DNA from 4 places in the Sodalis sp. RH20 genome. Region 3 is predicted to be linked to each of the others. Evidence: predicted binding sites of a transcription regulator. Region 3 holds the regulator's gene; each other region holds the start of a gene.
What was found. Region 3 encodes Fur, which represses iron uptake genes when iron is present. Its sites were predicted from a motif close to ATAATAATGAGAACNACTATCAA; they were not measured.
Positions count from the first base shown of each region.

Region 1: exbB (tol-pal system-associated acyl-CoA thioesterase) is a predicted target of Fur. The motif match lies at 1,996-2,018, and genes of this name have one in related genera.
Region 2: ACL2XM_RS12975 (TonB-dependent siderophore receptor) is a predicted target of Fur. The motif match lies at 2,158-2,180, and genes of this name have one in related genera.
Region 4: ACL2XM_RS11800 (TonB-dependent receptor domain-containing protein) is a predicted target of Fur. The motif match lies at 1,148-1,170, and genes of this name have one in related genera.

Region 1 is NZ_CP178733.1:5,624,333-5,627,959, reverse strand. Features, by position in the region: gene ACL2XM_RS25725 (SDR family oxidoreductase) at 1-458, shown strand, start outside; gene exbD (TonB system transport protein ExbD) at 519-944, opposite strand; gene exbB (tol-pal system-associated acyl-CoA thioesterase) at 948-1,922, opposite strand; gene metC (cystathionine beta-lyase) at 2,349-3,575, shown strand.
Region 2 is NZ_CP178733.1:2,822,094-2,825,720, reverse strand. Features, by position in the region: gene opgB (phosphatidylglycerol--membrane-oligosaccharide glycerophosphotransferase) at 1-322, opposite strand, end outside; gene ACL2XM_RS12985 (nuclear transport factor 2 family protein) at 700-1,137, opposite strand; partial or broken gene ACL2XM_RS12980 (helix-turn-helix transcriptional regulator) at 1,665-1,910, shown strand; gene ACL2XM_RS12975 (TonB-dependent siderophore receptor) at 2,220-3,627, shown strand, end outside.
Region 3 is NZ_CP178733.1:3,219,100-3,222,726, reverse strand. Features, by position in the region: gene alsR (transcriptional repressor AlsR) at 1-726, opposite strand, end outside; gene fur (ferric iron uptake transcriptional regulator) at 1,291-1,761, opposite strand; gene fldA (flavodoxin FldA) at 2,117-2,632, opposite strand; gene ybfE (LexA regulated protein) at 2,811-3,110, opposite strand; gene ACL2XM_RS14875 (alpha/beta fold hydrolase) at 3,318-3,627, opposite strand, start outside.
Region 4 is NZ_CP178733.1:2,545,699-2,549,325, reverse strand. Features, by position in the region: gene ACL2XM_RS11810 (helix-turn-helix transcriptional regulator) at 1-234, opposite strand, end outside; gene ACL2XM_RS11805 (YbhB/YbcL family Raf kinase inhibitor-like protein) at 263-895, opposite strand; gene ACL2XM_RS11800 (TonB-dependent receptor domain-containing protein) at 1,186-3,207, shown strand; gene ACL2XM_RS11795 (AraC family transcriptional regulator) at 3,241-3,627, opposite strand, start outside.

The sequences.
Region 1 (3,627 bases), 2.4 Mb from region 3:
AGGATATTGCCGATCTGACGACCGAACAGTTCCGCAAAACGTTTGAAACCAATGTCTTTTCACTGTTCTGGATGACCAAGGCGGCGTTGCCGTACCTGCCCGCCGGCGCGTCCATCATTACCACCTCGTCCATCCAGGCCTACCAGCCCAGTCCGTCGTTACTGGATTACGCGGCCACCAAAGCCGCCATCCTGAACTTTACCCGCGGACTGGCTAAACAGGTCGCCGCCAAAGGCATCAGGGTTAACTGCGTGGCGCCCGGCCCCATTTGGACCGTATTGCAGGTGTCCGGCGGACAGCCCACCGAAAAGCTGCCTTCATTCGGCACGCAGACCCCGCTTGGCCGTGCCGGTCAACCCGCCGAACTGGCGCCCATCTATGTCTATCTGGCTTCGCAGGAATCCAGCTACGTCACGGCCGAAGTCCACGGCGTCACCGGCGGCAATCACTTAAGCTAACCGTTCCATGGCGGGCCAGGCCCGCCAGCACCGGCTCAAAGCCGCCGAATTCACAGCAGCCTAGCGCTTGCCGCCGGATTCCGCCCCAACCAACCCCACCTTGAAGTACCCTCCCTGGCGCAGGTTATCCATTACCGACATCAAGGTCTCGTAATCAACGCTTTTATCAGCCTGGAAAAAAATCGTGGTGTCTTTATTGCCCTGGGTCAGCGTATCCAGCGACGTCGCCAGGTTAGCCGGTGTGACGGGTTGATCACCGAGGAACAACTGCTTATCCCCTTTTACCGACAGGTAAACCGGCTTTTCCGGACGCGGCTGCGGGGCCGCGGTGGAGTTGGGCAAATCCACCCGGATATCCACCGTTGCCAGCGGGGCGGCCACCATAAAAATAATCAACAACACCAACATCACATCGATAAACGGCGTCACGTTGATATCGTGCATCTCCCCGTCGCCGTCAATGTCTTCATTCAAGTGCATTGCCATCGCTTAACCTATCCGAAACTTTGCCACGGCATGCGCGCTTTGACGCCCGGCGCTGGCGGCCAGATCCAAATCACGGCCCAATAACAGGAGAACCTGCGCGGCGCAATCTCCCACCATGGCTTTATAGCCGGCGATAGTGCGCGCAAAAATATTATAGATAACCACGGCGGGGATAGCGGCGAACAGACCGATGGCCGTGGCCAGCAGCGCCTCGGCAATGCCCGGCGCCACTACCGCCAGGTTAGTGGTCTGGGTATGGGCGATGCCGATAAAACTGTTCATGATGCCCCAAACGGTCCCGAATAAACCGATAAACGGCGAAATGGCGCCGATGGTGGCCAGAAAACCATTGCCTTTACCCATCGCGCGGCTGGTGGCCGCGACGCTGCGTTCCAGCCGGAAGGCGACACGCTCTTTAATGCCGTTGCTGTCGTTAGACTCGGCGGAGAGATCCAGCTCATTTTGCGTCATGGCCAGCAGCCGGCCGGCGACGCTGGCTTCTTTAAATGCCGCCGCGGCCGAAAAAGCCTCGTCCAGGCTCTTCACCTCCGCAAGCGACGCCATCTCGCGGCGCAGCCGGCGTTTCGCCGACGACAGTTCGGCGCTTTTACCAAAAAACAACGCCCAGGTGATGATGGAGGCAATCAGCAGCCCAATCATCACGGTCTTGACCACCACATCGGCATGCTGATACATACCCCATACCGACAGATCCATCTGCGGCAGCAACCGCTGGCCGGAGGCGTCGACAGGTATCGCCTGCGGCAGCATTTGCGGCACGCCCTCGTCTTGCGGCGCGGCGACGGCGGCGGTTCCCATCGGCGCGGGGGCGGTATCCGGCGCGGCGGCGGCGGCCGGCCCTGTCAGGCCAAATACCATAAGCATCGCGACGGACATGCCACGCAACACTGCGGATAATGAATAAGCACGTCGCTGCGCCCTTTGGGACAGGACCTGGACCCGTTGTAAAACAGCCATTTTCACGCTGCGCCTCCACCTAAAACTTTGCTAAAAAATAATCCAGCCAGAATGATAGCAAACAGAACGGGAATTGATAGTGGTTCTCATTATTATTTGTATCAACCATTCTTGCGCCACCGACAACCCGCGATAAAATTTATCCTGCGCTCATCAACCTAATAACACCTCGCCATGGAAAATAACGTTATTAACACTTCGGTTAAAGAACCGTTCAGTTCCCGCACGCGCGGGTTACGGCGGCGGCGGCGCTTATGCCGGATCCCTCTTTTTAAATCAAAATTAATATTATTATAAATCGTTTCAGCCCGGCCAAAACGCCTGCCGCCGCGGCGTATTCATGTTAACGTAGCACAGCGAACACCGGCGTCATTGCGCCGGTGGACCCTTCAGTACAGACAATCAGTTAAAGGCGTAGCGTGGATAATGAAGGCTAAGAAAATCGAGACGGCGTTGATTACCGCCGGCAGGGATAAAAAATATACCCAAGGGTCGGTCAATGCGGTTATCCAGCGGGCCTCGTCGTTGGTCTTTGACTCGGTCCAGGCGAAAAAAAAAGCCACCGCCGGACGTGCCCAGGGCGAGCTGTTCTATGGCCGGCGCGGAACGCTGACCCATTTTTCCCTGCAGCAGGCCATGGTGGAACTGGAAGGCGGGGCGGGATGCGCCCTATACCCCTGCGGCGCGGCGGCAGTGACCAATGCCATTCTCTCGTTCGTCTCGGCGGGCGACCATATCCTGGTTACCGGCTCAGTCTATGAGCCGACCACGGATTTTTGCCGCCATATCCTGGGCAAGCTGAATGTCGCCACCACCTGGTTCGATCCGCTGATAGGCGCCGGGATCGCCGCCTTAATCCAGGAAAACACGCGGGTGGTATTCCTGGAATCGCCGGGGTCCATCACCATGGAAGTACAGGATATCCCGGCGATCGTGAAAGCCGTTCGCGCGATCAACCCCGATATCGTGATTATGCTGGATAATACCTGGGCGGCGGGCATTTTGTTGCCGGCCCTGGAACTGGGCGTGGATATTTCCATCCAGGCCGGCACCAAATATATTATCGGTCACTCCGACGCCATGCTCGGCACGGCGGTCGCCAACGACCGCTGCTGGGATCAGTTGCGCGAACAATCGTATTTGATGGGCCAGATGGTGGATGCCGATAGCGCGTATATGGCCGCGCGCGGCCTGCGCACCCTGGGCGTGCGTCTTAAGCAACACGCCGAGAACGGCATGCGGGTAGCCTCCTGGCTGGCCGGCCGGCCGGAAGTGGCGGTGGTCAACCATCCGGCGTTGCCCAGCTGTAAAGGCCATGCGTTTTTTGTCCGTGATTTTACCGGCGCGAGCGGACTGTTCTCTTTTGTGCTGAAAGCGCGTCTGAGCCAGGCGCAACTGGAGTATTATCTCGATCACTTCATCCATTTCAGCATGGCTTATTCATGGGGTGGTTTTGAATCGCTGATCCTGGCCAACCAGCCCGAGGACATCGCGGCTATCCGCCCCGCCGGCGGAGTCGACTTTACCGGCACCCTGGTCAGGCTACATATCGGCCTGGAAAATACCGATGACCTTATCGCCGATCTCGCCGCCGGTTTCGCCAGGATTGAGGAAGCGTCTCATCGCGCATACCCGGGATCAGGTCTAAAATAGTTAATAAATATTGTCTGATTGCGTACGCGATCGAGGACAGACAGGGATGTTA
Region 2 (3,627 bases), 400 kb from region 3:
GGCCGCCGCCGGCTTTTCTGAATAGCAACAGCCATGACATCAGGCTGAACACCAGCAGGGAAGCCAGGATGAAACCGGCAAAGGGCAGGATGTACTTGCCTAATCCGGCGCCGGTTAAACTGCTGGTCAGGGTATACAGCACCGAATCATTGATGCCGGCGCCGGTAAAGTAATTACTGGCGACCCTGACTAAATTAAGCAGAATATAAATACCTAAAACAAACAGCACTAATGAAAACAAATATTTATTTTTTTTGGCTTTCGTTGAATAAATAATAACCGCCGCTATAAATAATACTATCGACAGGGTTTCCGCTGACATTGTTCTCCCTCCATCGGGCAGTAAGGGAAATACCTCCGGCTATAGCAGCAGCGTTTCAAGGCGGTCTTCCGGTAAGGGATGGGTGATAGTTATCTGTATAGCAATTAATCCGCTACGGCGCGAGATTTCATTACCGTTTTGTGACAAGCCGCGCCGGCGGGTGGTGCGGGTAAAAAGAATTGAACGGCGAAATACAAGAAATTATTTTTTTAATCAATTGATTTAAAACAGTAAAACTTCACCGCTCGGCTAAAAAGCAGGAGATGAATTCTTTTTGCGTTGACAAAAAGTTACATTTTTTTTACAGCGGAAAGCCCGGTGGGCGCGGGGAAAACGACGCAGCGGCCCTCATATCCGAGAGCCGCGCTGGCAGGGGTTTATTTAGGCAATGAATAGGCCTGGCGCGCCAGGAGCTTCCAGGCGCCCGCCGCATTTTTCTGCCATACCTGCATGACGCCGATTTTCACTTCGCCCGGCTTGCCGCCGTCCGCGGTTTTCGCCTGCAGGATATGCCTGACGATGGCCACGTCGCCGTCGACCTGCACGGTTTGGTCTTTGAGATCCAGCGTCAGGAATTTGGATTGACCGGTGACGATGGCATCGACAAATTCGGCGTTGTTCTGGATTTTACCGCTGGAGTGGCCATAGCTCAGCGTCGGCGCGCCCACTTTCTCCAGATCGGCTTTCTTGGCGCTGACCATGGCCTGGCGCATGGTTTCCACCGCCTTGGTTACCGCCGTGGCATCGGCGCTTTGGGCGAAACAGCTGCTGCTCAACAGCAATGAAAGAAGGGCCGCGCCTGCAATTTTATACATGGTTATTCCTTACCAGTGACATCGTTAAAGAGGGGCAATGCTAACCAATTTCATGAGGTTACCGTTGTGACTGATCTCATGTATTTCAAAAAAAATAGTTTTTATTTATTTTTAATAAAACATCGTTTTGAAATTATCTCAAGCAATTGTCCGCGGAACATTGTGCGCGGGATGGCGGCAAGCGTTTCAATGTGATTAAGCTCACAATTTTTGGCATTAATAAATTATTACTACCACGGCAATCTGTGCCACCGGGTGTAAACCTCTGATTGACATTGCGTGACGGTCATAGCAATCAGAAAAGATCAAAAAACTCGGAAATTATTAAAAGCACGGGATTTTTGCGGGGCAGGGGAAATTTACTGAGTGGAATGATGGCGTTACACATAGCACAAAATCAGGCCGGTAATTACCGGCCCTAACCCTGATGTGTGTTCTATTCTTATAAAGTGTTTAGTTATTCTAAACAACTCTGATGTTAAGTGATGCTAAACAGATTATCAAGCTAACTTTACTCATATTTGAAGATGATTCCAAAACGCCTGAAAGAAGCCCGGCACAGGGCCCAGCTGACACAGGAAAAGCTGGCGGTCATGGCTGGCATCGATGAGTCCACCGCCCGTTCCAGAATTAGTCAGTATGAAAATGGGATATATCGTCCCAATTTTGAAACCTGCTGTGCGTTTGCCCGCATCCTGAACGTACCCGAATGCTATTTCTACACGCTGGACGATGAGTTTGCCGCCGCGCTGCTGGCGCTGTATGTCTCGCACGCGGCATCGGCCAATATGCGTCTGGCGTCGAATGAAGGAGAAGAAGAAAAAGAAGAAAAAGAAGAAAAAGACGCTGCCGACTGGCAAAAACGGGGTTAAGCCTACCGCCGCCAGGCCATCTTAGACTAACCCTTTCCATTGCCGTATCGAGGCGTAGCAACGTCTCGCAGCCGCCATCCCGCCCCGCGTAAGCCTTGCCGTTCCGGCCAATTCCTTAAATGTGTTAAATTATTTCTTGAATCAATAAATAAGAAAGATAATAATTATCATTTAGTTTCAATTTCATTCACCTGTCAATGGAAAGATATAATGAGAAGGGTCTTGCGCTTAACACGTTCCACTCTGCTGTGTTCACTCGCTTTCGCGGCGCCGTTATTCACCTATGCCGAGGATACCCTGGTGGTTACCGCGGCCCAGACGGCCGACAGCGCCGATGCGCCGACCCGGGGCTACACCGCCAACACCAGCCGCGGGGCGACCAAAACCGATCAGCCGCTGATTACCACCGGCCAGTCGGTGTCGGTGGTGACGCGCCGGCAAATGGACGATCAGGCCGCCCTGACGGTGAACAGCGCGTTGAATTATACGCCGGGGGTATTTACCAACTTCGCCGGCGGCGCGACCCGCTACGAGACCGTTTCCCTGCGCGGATTCCACGGCGGCGATACCAATAATACCTTCCTGGACGGCCTGCGGTTGATGAGCGACGGCGGCAGCTATAACAACCTGCAAATCGATCCCTGGTTCCTGGAGCGCGTCGATGTGATTCGCGGTCCGTCGTCGGCGCTTTACGGCCAGACCATTCCCGGCGGCCTGGTGATGATGACGTCCAGACGCCCCCGTTTTGCCAGCGAAGGGCATATCAAGCTGATGGCCGGCAATAACGCCACCACCGGCGCGGCGTTCGACTATACCGGCGCCGTCAGCGATCAATGGGCGTTCCGCCTGACGGGCATCACGCGCCATAGCGATACCCAGTACGATCACCAGCGCGAGGAACGCTATGCCATCGCGCCGTCGCTGTTATGGCAGCCGGACGGCAACACGTCGCTGCTGTTAAAAGCCTATCTGCAAAAAGATCCGTCGGGCGGTTATCACAGCGCGGTGCCGGCGGACGGCAGCCTGTACGCCAGCAGCGGCGCCAAGCTGGACCGCGGGTTTTTTGACGGCGAAAGCAGCCTGAATACCTTTAAGCGCCGCCAGCAAATCTACGGCTATGAATTCGACCATAGCATCGACGACGTCTGGTCAATCCGCTCCAACGGCAGTTATACCCATGCCAACGTCGACCAGCAGCAGGTTTACCAGATTGGCTGGAACAGCGATCGTACATTGCTTAACCGCTATTATTCCGGCGAATCGTCCTCGCTTGCCGCTTACGCCATGGATAACCAGCTGGTGGCCGATTTCAGCACCGGCGACCTACAGCATAAAGTGGTGCTGGGCGGTGAATACCATGAATATACCAACGACCTGTGGGACGACAGCGCCTACGCCACCCCGCTCAATGCGCTCACCGGCGTCAGCGGCGGCCCGGGGCTGTTCACCGACTACGGCCTGACCGTGCCGGGCGTCACGCGCGTCGATGCCAAACGCCGCTACTCACAAAGCGGGGTCTATCTGCAAGATGAGATGACGCTGGATAAATGGCACCTGGATCTGTCCGGGCGCTACGATCGCATCGTGGCCAAAAATACCACGTTCAATACCGACACCA
Region 3 (3,627 bases):
CGGCGCCGGTGAACAAATATTAAAATCAGCCAGCTGGGCTATGGGGGAATTGCTGCTATGGGTAATACAAATGATCTTGGCCCCATTATCCTTGGCAATCGACACCACCCGTTTCAGATCGCTGGTGCGGCCCGAATGGGATACCACCAACGCCACATCGCCCGGTTGCAACAGGGAGGCCGACATCATCATCAAATGCGCGTCCAGGTAGGCATTGCAACGCAAGCCGATTTTCAGGAATTTATGCTGCACGTCCGCGCAAATGGAATTAGAGCCGCCGACGCCGTACAGCTCGCGCTGATGGCCGGCAAAAAAGCATTGGGCCGCCTGCTGGATGACGTTGGCGTCGACTATCGCCTGGCCTTCGACAATGGTGCGTACGGTCAGGTTAAACACTTTGTTGACCACATCCTCCGGGCTGTCGGTGGGCGAGAGTTCGGCGGTGATATCATGGTCGGCATGATCGAAATACTCGACGATGGCGCTGCGCAGCTGGCGAAAGCCGCTGAAACCGAGAATTTTCGACACCTTGACAATCATGGCTTCCGACAGGCCCAGACTCAGGGCCACCTCTTTGATCCCCGAGACGTCGGTGAGGTTGCCGGGAGATAAAAACCACTCCACTATCCGGCTTTCGTTTTCAGTCATGCCTTCTTGTTTAATACGAATATAAGGAGCAATGCCTATGCCGCGCGGCATATCGTTTTGCAGTTCCGCATCATTCATCTGGACTATCTCTGGTGATTAACATTGCCTGTCACTATATCACCATGGCGAAAGTTTAAAATCTGCTGCGAACTTCACGTTTTTTATTAATTTATAAATTAACTTTTTGTGTAAAAATCGAGTCATCGATCCGGGTTAATTTCAGGAAGGTATTTTTGGCTATATTAATTCAATAAAATCATATAATTAAAATGTATCTTTTGTTGTCGCTTACTGCTGACAGCGAAAAATAGCTTTATCATCAGATTCACAGAATAATTTACCCGGTGAAAAAATCGCAATAAAAACGCTGTCGTTTCAATGGATTACGCAAATTAGCCCAAAATAGCGTCCCAGGGCCTCTATTTATTCTTTATTTATTTTTATTTTCTGTGAAGTTTTCTGGAGTTTGCCGGCGGTGAGCACGGCGGTGATTGGCGGATACGACGCTTGTCGACGCGCTTCGGGAAGGAAACGTTACCAGGGAAGGGGACGGGCGGCGTTTAGCCTCATTGAAAAAAAATCGTTGCAGGGTGAGAAAGCGGCGCGATAACAGCCGCTTTGGAGAAACGGACCGCGCCGCGGTTATTCTTTTACGCCGTTGAGCATATCGGCGTGATCGTGCAGCGTTTCGTCTTCGCGGCAGTTGCCGATTTCACAATGCCCATACAGATATAAGCTATGGTTGGTCAGCTTGATATTGTGCCTTTTGGCAATATCACGCTGGCGCGCTTCGATGAACTCGTCGCGAAATTCGATAACCTTGCCGCAGTCCAGACAGATCAGGTGGTCATGATGATACTGTTGCGTCAGTTCAAAAACGGATTTGCCGCCTTCAAAATTGTGGCGGGTTACGATACCGGCGTCGTCAAATTGGTTTAGCACGCGATATACCGTGGCCAGGCCGATTTCCTCACCCATATCGATCAGTTTTTTGTACAGATCTTCCGCACTGACGTGATGGCATTCCGGATCTTGCAACACTTCCAGAATCTTCAGTCTGGGAAGGGTGACTTTCAGGCCGGCCTTCTTCAATGCAATATTATTGTCAGTCATGCGGGTTTAGTCCTGTTACTTTGATAATCTGATTGTAGGCTAACTTAGCCTATAACATCGGTCGGCCCGAAAAATGTGACGCCGTCTCATTATAAGACTGCCTGTCCAAAATGAAAACCGCGCCTTGTTAACAACTATAGCCCGTTTCAGGGGGCGAATTCTGCAACATTTTGCTAAAAAGGGTGGAACCGCTGCGCTATTGTACCGCGTTGTGGATAAAAGTTAAAAACTTGTATCTATTAATTTGAAAGGATTTAGTTATCAGTGAGGTTGGCGGCGCCGTCCCGACGCCATGACGGCAACCGATTCCCTTGCCGGGCGCCGCGGCGGCGGCACCCTCCCGCACGGCTTGACTTTAGCTGAGCTGCAATTCAGCGCTGATTTGCTTCACCCAGCCGTCCACGCGTTCATTGGTCAGCTCGGGCTGGCGGTCTTCGTCAATGGCCAGGCCGATGAAGTGATTGTCGTCCGCCAGTCCTTTCGACGCTTCGAAATGGTAGCCGGCGGTGGGCCAGTGACCGACGATGGTCGCGCCGTTGGGCTCGATAATGTCGCGAATGGTGCCCATGGCGTCACAGAAATATTCGGCGTAATCCTCCTGATCGCCACAGCCGAACAGCGCCACTTTTTTGCCGGAGAAATCTATTTCTTCCAGGGTGGGGAAAAAATCATCCCAGTCACATTGCGCTTCGCCGTAATACCAGGTCGGGATGCCGAGCAGCAGGGTGTCGAACCGCGCCAGGTCTTCTTTACTGCTTTTGGCAATGTCATGAACTTCGGCAACATCCGCACCCAGTTGCTTCTGAATCATTTTGGCAATATTTTCGGTATTGCCGGTGTCACTGCCAAAAAAAATGCCTACAGTTGCCATGAATTTGAAAACCTCTTAAATATTATGGATATGTTCCGTAACAGAATCAGCGATGCTCTGCGGCAATCATAGCAGACCCTAATGCGGGGAGAAACTCGCCGGCCGGGTTTTGTCGCAAATTTGCCCCGTTCGCGGCCTTGGGCCCTGGACGGGATGGCGCTTTACCGGGCCGGCAAGTTTACTCCGGATGCGGATCCGCGCCTTGTTGCCGTTCAAGCTCGGCCAGTAAAATCAATTCGATCAGCTCGCTGCGCGACAGGTTTTGCCGGTAGGCCAGCTCATTTAACGCATCCACCGCCTCGGCGTTGATTTTCAGCTCCACCCGGCGCAGGCCGCGCTTTTTATCCCGGCGCAGCTGGTTACGCTTGTTGATGCGCAACTGCTCATCGCGGGACAGGGGGTTCGTCTTCGGTCTTCCCGGGCGCCGCTCATCGATAAATAAATCCAGGGTGGTGCGGTCCGTTTGTTCTTTTGCCATAGGTCATGAAGGGATTGTGCATCAAGAAGCAGGCGGGCAAACCCCGGCCGGCGGCGTGGCTGGCTACGCCGTCGGACGCGCATCGCCCGTAACGTTATGTTTTATGTACGCCGGGGCTGCCATAAAACACAGCGGGCCATGTTACCCCAGCCCGGTAGCAAACGACAATATTAAACTCGCGGGCGCTAATCCCGGCGGCGGCCCGGTCTATTCTTCCAGGAAACGGGCCAGGGCGCGCATGACCGCCGCGGGTTTTTCCGCATGAACCCAATGACCGGCGCCGGCGACCACATGCGCCCGCGCCCGGGGGAACTGGCGTTGGATCGCCTGGCGGTAACTGTCATCCAGATAAGGCGATTTTTCACCGCGGATAAACAGCGCCGGCCCTAGCCAGGGCGCCGACTCCCGCCAGCCGATAAGCGCCGGATAGTTATCCCACAGCGCCTCGACGTTAAACCGCCACCGGCCCTGGTGAAAGGATTTCAGCAAAAACTGGATGGTTTCCTCATCAAGGGCG
Region 4 (3,627 bases), 670 kb from region 3:
TGTATGGTTTTCCCCCGAAGCCAGGAACTCAATTCTTCCCGCTAATACGATCAGCACCGTCGGTTCAAAGAAGAAAAAAGAGGGGGTACTCTGCTCCACCCTGAGTTGCGGATAAGCCACCGAAACCAGATTATTACGGCTGGTGTTGCTGCCATAAAAACCAGACCAGGAAAATTGTTCACTGCTCAAGGCGTATTTCTCATCTGATGCGAATAACCTATTTTCTCTGGTCATGGTTTACCTGCTGCTTAGACGCTGAGCGTTACACTTTCACGTCCGGGTTAAGACTGTAGACTCCAGTCAGCGTAGCTTTGGCCAAAACGTCGCTGTTTTCCAGCGTGCGACGGATGTTAGCACCAGTAAGCTCTCCTGCTACGTTCAATGTCGGGGTCGGGAGCGCATATAATGTGAATACATAATGATGGATTATTTCATCATTCCACGGCGGACAAGGACCATCATAGCCATAGTAGGTGCCCGCCATCGACTCATCATTGGCAAACCACCCGGTATAATCATTTATGCCATGGGTCAGTCCATCTGGCGCAGAGGGACCCTGTTTGCCTCCAGCGGAAATGCCATGGGATTGTGACCCCTCAACGATTTCGCTCTGACCCGCCGGGATATTTAACAGTAACCAGTGAAAAAAATCGGCGCGGGGCAACGATGCCGGGACCCTCTTACCTGGCTGATTTACATTTTCAGCACTGGTAGGAACATCGGGATCGTGGCAAAGGAGCACCAGCGACTGCGTACCCGCGGGAACATCTTCCCAGCGGAGGTGTGGGTTAAGGTTATCAGATAAACGGATATTATTTTCAGGATCGTAAACGGCAAAACTATTCTTGCCGGGGATGGCACCGCCATCTTTAAAATTATGGCTATATAATTTCATGCTGTTGCCTTGTCTATGAATGGAAAAATCGATTATACGACTTTCACAAACCTTACCAGTGCCTCATCCAGTCAAATTTCTTCCTGAAGCTATCATTTTGGCTGGACATGCTTAGTTTAAAACAAAAAACGTATCACGTGAATGATGGCTGCTTTTGTTTTGTGAAGCCGAAGAATGGCCGAAAAGAAGAATAAAATGACCGAATTTAGCAATGTGCTTTGTAATTTATTTAATTATATTACCTTCTCTTGAATAATAATGAGTATCATTATCATATAAAGGCGTGTAAAATGTATCTCAATAAAGCGCGAGTAACAGCCCCATTTCGATTGAAATTAAGTGTTTTTTATTTTCTTACTTGTTTTTCCCAGGCACATGCAACACCGATTGATGAAGGTAGTGAAAATAAACTTAATAACAATAATAAAGACGAAACGATGGTTGTAAGCGCAAGCGCCAATGGAATGGATAAATCTACAAGCCAGGCACCTGCGTCTGTCACTTCGATATCAAGTGAAGAAATCCAAAAAAAACCTTATCGTGATATCGCAGATTTGCTCCAAGGGGTTCCGGGTATCACTACCACGATTGGAGGGGATCACAAGGAGATAAATATTCGTGGCATGGGATCCGATTATACCTTATATATGGTCGATGGTATGAGAATTGACTCCAGGGATACGAGCCGTTTATTTGATGGCTATGGTCAGATGAATGCCTGGATGCCTCCTGCTTCTGCAATAGATCATATTGAGGTTATACGAGGGCCGATGTCCGCTTTATATGGATCAGATGCAATGGGTGGTGTAATTAATATAATAACACGTAAAAATTCAAATAAATGGCAAGGAAGTATTGGCGCCGATTTTACAATGCAGGAGCATAGTGATTCGGGTAATATATTTCAGAATAATTTCTTTTTAACCGGTCCATTGATTGACAATATCCTTTCAATGCAGGCTTATGGAAATTATTCTAAGCGAGACGAAGACGATATCTATAACGGTTATCGAGGTAGCAAAAGAGATAACATAACAGGCAAGATAACACTAATCCCTTCGGATAAACAAGAAATTACTTTTACAGCTAATCATACACAACAGGATATAACTCAGACCGTAGGGAAGTCTATTAGCCCAGCATATAATTATGTCACTGGCGTGCCGACAGATTACAGGAAAAAGACTGAGGTTAATCGTTTTTCTGTAAATCATATTGGCTATTTGCCCATTGGAAAAACAGAATCGTATATCCAAAGCGAAGATTATACGATAGGTTCTGAGGATGTTTGGCTAAAGAATTTAAACATGCGATCCTCACTTTCTTCAAATATAGGCAGCCATATCCTGACCTTTGGTGGAGAACTTAGTATTAAAAAGTTACATGATGGAACATCAAATCAGCTATCCAGTGAGACAGATCTAAAACGTACCGAAAAGTCCTTGTTCCTGGAAGACGCATGGCTGGCTACTGAAGATTTCACTTTAACTTCAGGTGTACGTTTTGATGATGATGATCAGTTTGGGAGTCACTGGAGCCCGAGAATTTATGGTGTCTGGAATGTTGCCACAAACTGGACGATTAAAGGGGGCGTCAGTAGTGGTTTCAAAGCACCGGCTATTACAGAAACTTCAACATCGTTTGGTACCGTATCTTATGTTGGCAACGTTTACGGAAACCCTGATCTGAAACCAGAAAAGTCAATAACCCAAGAAATGGGACTCCTTTATGACAACGATGAAGGATTAACAGGAGGTATTACATTATTTAATAACCAGTTCAAGGACAAGATAGATACAGTATCTTGCCCAGAAAACCAATGTCTGTCAGTACCTAATGTTTATGGTGCTTACCCACTTATCTATACAAATATTGGTAAAGCAGTAACTCGGGGTGTTGAAGCCTCACTTGCTTTTCCTGTTACTGAAAAAGTAAGCATTGCGAATAACTATACATATACCTATTCAAAACAGCAGTCTGGTGAAAATAAAGGGAAGCCACTTAATAAACTGCCTAAACATCAATTCAATAGTACTGTTAATTATCAATATAGTGAGAGGTTGAAAACCTGGCTGGCAATAAATATTCGCGGAAAGGATAGTGATAATGTAGGTGGTGCACAAGCGACTATATTACCTATCCAGGCACCTTCATTTGCCATGTTAGATATCGGAGCGGATTATGCAGTCGCCAAAAATGTAGATATTAAGGCTGGTGTTTCAAATATTCTCGACAAAAAAATTCGTTATGATGATTATGGTTATGTTGAAGATGGCAGACGATACTGGCTTGCTGTGAATTATTCTTTTTAGGTAATAAAAACGGGGGAGGACGGCACCCCCTTTCTATTTTTTAATTTCATGCAAATCGATAAGTTTTGAAGATGAATTTTTTAAATCATTAAAATAACTCAGCGGTGGTTTACCTAATATTTTTTTGAACATGGTAACAAAACTGCTTGCATTTTCATAACCCAGGTCAAGTGCAATAGCGGTAATACTATCCCCCTCGGAAATTCGCTGAAGTGCTATAACTATATGAAGTTGCTGCTTCCATCTGCCAAAGCTCATGCCCAGCTCATGTTGCACTAACCTGGTGAAGCTTCTTTCACTCATATTGACTCTTAGCGCCCATTCATGAAGTTTAAGTGAATTATTCGGACTTTTAATAAGCTCATTGGTTACTGAATATAAGCGCGATTCTGAAGGCATTGGAAGACTAACTTCGAGTTT